Linked DNA regions of Bradyrhizobium sp. WD16. The protein of the gene in region 1 interacts with the protein of each later gene in a pairwise test. Links are inferred from orthologs where the notes say so. Each region holds a gene or a part of one and is shown on either strand. Other genes may lie near its edges.

Region 1 (2,822 bases):
CGAGACCTTCGTGACGCAGCATTCGCGCGATACCCCGCAGTTCTACCTGACGGCGCCCTCGCCCTGCCCCTATTTGCCGGGCCGCCACGAGCGCAAGGTTTTCACCCATCTGGTCGGCGACCGGGCCGGCGAGCTCAATGACCTGCTGACCCATGGCGGGTTCCGGCGCAGCCAGTCGATCGCCTACCGGCCGGCCTGCGACAATTGCCGCGCCTGCGTCTCGGTGCGAGTGATGGCCAACGAGTTCCGCCCCACCCGGGGCTTTCGCAAGGTGCTGGCGCGCAACAGCGACATCGTCGGCGAACTGCGCCCCGCCGCCCCGTCCTCGGAGCAGTACGCGATCTTCCGCGCCTATCTCGACGAGCGTCATCGCCATGGCGGCATGGCGGACATGACGGTGCTGGACTACGCCATGATGGTGGAGGACAGCCATGTCGAGACCAAGCTGATCGAATACCGCCTGCGCGGCCCCGACAGTGGCGTCAGCGGCCGCGGCGAGACGCTGGTGGCCGCGGCGCTGACGGACATCCTCAGCGACGGCCTGTCGATGGTCTATTCCTTCTTCGACCCCGCCCAGCGCGACCGCTCGCTGGGCAGCTTCATGATTCTCGACCATCTCGCCCGGGCGCGCCGCATGGGCCTGCCCTATGTCTACCTCGGCTACTGGATCGAGGGCTCGAAGAAGATGGACTACAAGGCCCGTTTCATGCCGCAGCAGCGGCTTGCGGCAAGCGGTTGGGTGCGGGCCGACGATGGCGCCGCCGCGCCCGAACCGCAGGACTGATACGAGCGTCAGATCCGCCGCACGAGCGAGCGTCATCCGACCGCGAAATCGACCACCAGCTTGATGTTGAGGGCGATGATCAGCGCGGCGATCACCGCGGTTGCCGCCGTCAGCCATCGCGGCGCGACGAAGCGGCCCATCTTGGCCCGGCTGGCGGTAATCCAGACCAGGGGCACGATGGCGAAAGGCAATTGCAGGCTCAGGATCACCTGACTGAGAATCAGGAGCTGACCGGCGCCCTTGTCGCCCGACCAGATCGTCACCAGCGCCGCCGGCACGATGGCAATGCTGCGGGTGACCAGTCGCCGCAGCCAGGGCGCGAGCTTGATGGCGATGAATCCCTCCATCACGACCTGTCCCGCAAGGGTCGCCGTGACTGTCGAATTCAAGCCGCAGCAGATCAGTGCGATGCCGAACAGCGTCGGCGCCAGCGACGAGCCGAGCAACGGCGCCAGGAAGGCGTGGGCGCGGTCGAGTTCGGCCACATCGTAGCGGCCCGTGCTGTGGAAGGTCGCGGCGGCGAGGATGAGGATGGAGGCGTTGATCGTCAGCGCGAAGCACAGCGCAATGGTCGAATCGATGGTGGAGAGTCGGATCGCCTGCCGCCGCCCGGCATCGTCGGCTTCGTAGGCGCGGGTCTGCACCAGGCCGGAATGCAGGTAGAGATTGTGCGGCATCACCGTCGCGCCGAGAATGCCCAGCGCGAGATAGAGCATGTCACGGTCGGCGACGAGCGCCGGGGTCGGCACGAAGCCGCGCAGCACGCCGCCCCAGTCGGGATGCGCCATCGCGATCTGGATGGAAAAGCAGGCGGCGATGACGGCGAGCAGCGCGACCACCAGCGCCTCCACCCAACGGAAACCGAGCGCCTGCAGGGCGAGGATCAGGAAGACGTCCGCCGCGGTGAGCAGGACCCCGATCGCCAGCGGCACGCCGAACAGCAGGTTCAGCCCGATCGCGGTGCCGATGATCTCGGCGAGGTCGGTAGCGGCAATGGCGATTTCGGCGAACAACCACAGCGGCCAGGCCACCCAGCGCGGATAGGCGTCCCGGCAGGCCTGAGCGAGATCGCGGCCCGCCCCCACCCCCAGCCGGGCGCACAGAGCCTGCAGCAGGATCGCCATGACGTTCGACATCAGGGCGACCGAGAGCAGTGCGTAGCCGTAGCGGGAGCCGCCGGCCAGCGACGTCGCCCAGTTGCCCGGATCCATGTAGCCGACCGCCACCAGATAGCCCGGGCCGAGAAACGCGACGAGCTTGCGCCAGAAGGACGCCCCGGCGGCGACCCGCACCGAGCCGAAGACCTCCGACAACGACGGCTCGCCGCGCTCGGCGCGCCAGCCGCCGGGCGGCTGGCCGGCTGTCATGACGTCGGCGGAGGGCGGGGACTTGGCGTGCATCCGCTCAGACAACACGAAGCCGGCCTCTATTGCAACTGATTTGCAACTGCAAGAAATCCCTTGTCGGAGATCGGGTGGGTGGAACCCGCCGACCATCCTATGGACACGGACATCCTAGTGTCCTGTCTCCGAATTACCGCTTCGTTTGCCTCACGCTCGCACGGTCATTCGGAGACATCGGGACACTAGCAAAATCAAAAAGCTAGTGTGGCTTATGTCTCGCAATTGCCTAGGAGAGGGGTGCCGCAAAGGCGGTAGGCAATTGCGAGACGCCACACTAGCGTCCCGTCTCCGAATGACCGCTCCATTTGCCTCATGCTCGCACGGTCATTCGGAGACATCGGGACACTAGCAAAATCAAAAAGCTAGTGTGGCTTATGTCTCGCAATTGCCTAGGAGAGGCTTGCCGCGAAGGCGGTAGGCAATTGCGAGACGCCACACTAGCGCGAGTCCCACGCCGTCCCCCCTGATCCGCCGCAAGTGTCATTCGCAAATGTCCCTGACCGCTCCCCTGCCCGCCACTTTCCACCGTCTCGCCTGGTCGAATCTCGCGGCCCAATGCGCCGAGCAAGTCGCCCTGGCCGCCGCGCCGCTCGCCGCCGTCCTGCTCCTCGGCGCCGGGGAAGGGCTGAGCGGCC
Region 2 (2,958 bases), 2.4 Mb from region 1 along the record:
CGCTGCAGGACGGCGAGGACGAGCAGCCCACCGAGCGCCAGCCAGGGCGCGATACTCTGCAGCCGGTCGGCGCTCGCCGAAAACGGCGGGGTCCTGGCAGTCGTGCTGAGGTCGACGCTCATGGCGCGATCGGAGGCCTGCTTGGCGCGGCAGTCGTGAAGGGAATTCTCGGTGAAGAGATTAGGAATGCGGCGTTAACAACGCCTTGCCCCGACGCCCGAAGTTTGGGCCCTCGCTGCTTGAAGAAGATGCAGCGATCCGTCTTTACCTCGTACAACCCCACTGATTTTCTGTACCTTTCTTATGACCGGCGGCTCAGGGCCGACGCGCACGCGGCGTGATCGAGCACCAGGCGAGCCGCTTCTTTGAGGGGAATTGCCATGCTCGACAGACGACAGCTTCTCGGCACCATCGGCGCCGCCGCAGCGCTTGGCATCGCCGGTGCCGCAACCGCGACCCGGGCCTTCGCTGCGGACAAGATCAGGATCGGCGACAGCGCCGCGCTCGTCGTGGTCGATGTGCAGAACTGCTTCCTGCCCGGCGGCAGCCTCGCGGTGAAGGACGGCGATCAGGTGATTCCGGTGATCAATCGTATCGCCAAGAGCTTCGGCAACGTGGTGATGACCCAGGATTGGCACACGCCGGGCCACACCTCCTTCGCCACCAGCCATCCGGGCAAGAAGCCGTTCGACAAGATCGACCTCGCCTATGGCAAGCAGGTGCTGTGGCCGGACCATTGCGTCCAGGGCACCGACGGCGCGTCGCTCGCCAAGGACCTTTCAATCCCGCAGGCTCAACTCGTCATCCGCAAGGGCTATCACAAGGATATCGACAGCTATTCGGCCTTCACCGAGGCCGACCGCAAGACCTCGACCGGGCTCGCCGCGTATCTCAAGGCGCACAAGATCAAGCGCGTCTTCGTCACCGGGCTCGCCACCGATTTCTGCGTCGCCTGGACCGCGCTCGACGCCCGCAAGGCCGGGTTCGAGACCTACATCGTCGAGGATGCCTGCCGCGGCATCGACACCCAGGGCTCGCTCGCCAAGGCCTGGGCCGACACCGCCAGGGCCGGCGTCAAGCGCATCCAGTCGGCCGATATCGCCTGATCGGCAGCGGCGCTGCCGGTCAAACGACAACGGCGCGCAGGATGACCTGCGCGCCGTATTGTCTTGCCGGCCGGTGAAAGGGCCGCTTACGCCTTGATGTCCGTGTTCGGAGCCGACTTGGTGCCGCCCTTGGACACCCCGACCAGCGCCGGGCGCAACACGCGTTCGCCGATCATGTAACCGGCCTGCGCCACCTGCACCACGGTGCCCGCCGGCACCGACGCGTCCGGCACCTCGTACATCGCCTGCTGGAAATTGGGATCGAACTTCTCGCCGGTGGGGTCGAACTTCTTGACGCCGTTCCTTTCGAGCGTGGCATGCAGCGAGCGCTCGGTCAGTTCGACACCCTCGATCAGCGCCTTCAGTCCGGGCTCGGCATTCTCGCGCGCTGCCGCGGGCACCGCGTCGAGCGCGCGCTGCAGATTGTCGGCGATGTCGAGCACGTCACGGGCGAAGGAGGCGATGCCGTAGCTGCGGGCATCGGCCACTTCCTTCCTGGTGCGATTGCGCAGATTCTCCATCTCCGCCAGGGTCCGCAGCATCTTGTCCTTGGCGTCGGCGACTTCGCGGTTGAGCGCCTCGACCGATCCGGCCTCGGGCTCGTCCGGCATCACATATGGCTTCGGCGTCACAGGCTCGGCCGGCGCATCGCCGTCCTTGACGTGATCTTCGGAATTATTCTGGCCGTTCGCTTCGGTCATTACTCGCCTTCTTGCCTGCAATGCATCAGAAACCCAGCATGGGGGTTCAGAAATACCCTCATTCCCCAGTCCTCGAAGGGAATTTCTGAACCGCCAAACCGGACCTTGGATTTCCAGCGTCCTTCGTTTTCCGGAGACCTTCCGAATCCGAAGTTCGCTCAAGGGGTTCGCTGCGAATGAAACGGGCTTCGGAGCCGGGACCCCAGGCGGGATATCAGGATTCCTGCGGCGAAAATCAAGCTCCTGGTCGGACGGGGGGCGTTCGGGGGCCGCAAACCGTCAATTGCCCAGCATCTGGCCGACCACGCGGGCGGCATAATCCACCATGGGGATCACCCGTGCATAATTGAGCCGGGTCGGTCCGATAACGCCCAGGACGCCGACGATATGTCCGCCGCCGTCGCGATAGGGCGCGATGATGGTGGATGACCCCGACAGCGAAAACAGCTTGTTCTCCGAGCCGATGAAGATCCGCACGCCCTCGGCGCGCTCGGCGCGGCCGAGCAGATCGATCACCCCGCGCTTGGTTTCGAGGTCGTCGAACAGCAGTCGCACCCGCTCGAGGTCCTCCATGGCATGGAGATCCTCCAGGAGATTGGCGTGGCCGCGGACGATGAGATGGCGCTCCTCGCCGCCCGACCAGCTGGCGATGCCGGCCGTCACCACTTTCTGGGTGAGCTGGTCGAGTTCGCTGCGGGCCGCCTCCAGCGCGGCTTCCAGTTCCAGCCGCACCTCGGCGAGGGTCCGGCCGCGGATCCGCGCATTGAGAAAATTGGAGGCTTCGACCAGAGCCGAGGCCGGCGTGTCCCGCGGCAGGCTCAGCACCCGGTTTTCCACCTGGCCGTCCTCGGCGACCAGCACCGCCAGCGCCTGTTCCGGCTCGAGGCGAACGAATTCGATGTGTTTGAGCCGCACGTTGGTCTTGCCGGTGAGCACCACGGCGGCGGTCCGGGTCAGCCCCGACAGGCGGTGCATGGCTTCGTCCAGCGCCGCCTCGACGGTCTGGCCCTTGTTCACCGAGGCGAGCTGGGCCTCGATCGACTGCCGTTCGGCCTCGCTGAGTTCGCCCATCTGCATCAGGGCGTCGACGAAGAAGCGCAGGCCGAGTTCCGTCGGCAGCCGCCCGGCGGAAGTGTGCGGCGCATAGATCA

The links. The genes of interacting proteins can lie anywhere in the genome.
Region 2: the proteins of DB459_RS20030 (region 1) and grpE interact in binary tests that used the Escherichia coli proteins (3 or more experiments, as listed by UniProt). The link is inferred for Bradyrhizobium sp. WD16 from one-to-one orthologs.

The regions. Positions count from the first base shown.
Region 1 is NZ_CP028908.1:4,315,436-4,318,257, reverse strand. It holds DB459_RS20030 (Nramp family divalent metal transporter), read right to left. Parts: upstream 2,185-2,822; coding sequence 817-2,184; downstream 1-816. Other genes in the region: DB459_RS20025 (MFS transporter), read left to right, coding at 2,678-2,822; DB459_RS20035 (arginyltransferase), read left to right, coding at 11-784. UniProt on the Escherichia coli protein: H(+)-stimulated, divalent metal cation uptake system. Involved in manganese and iron uptake. Can also transport cadmium, cobalt, zinc and to a lesser extent nickel and copper. Involved in response to reactive oxygen.
Region 2 is NZ_CP028908.1:1,885,051-1,888,008, forward strand. It holds grpE (nucleotide exchange factor GrpE), read right to left. Parts: upstream 1,808-2,958; coding sequence 1,193-1,807; downstream 1-1,192. Other genes in the region: DB459_RS08710 (hypothetical protein), read right to left, coding at 1-122; pncA (bifunctional nicotinamidase/pyrazinamidase), read left to right, coding at 381-1,106; hrcA (heat-inducible transcriptional repressor HrcA), read right to left, coding at 2,087-2,958. UniProt on the Escherichia coli protein: Participates actively in the response to hyperosmotic and heat shock by preventing the aggregation of stress-denatured proteins, in association with DnaK and GrpE. It is the nucleotide exchange factor for DnaK and may function as a thermosensor.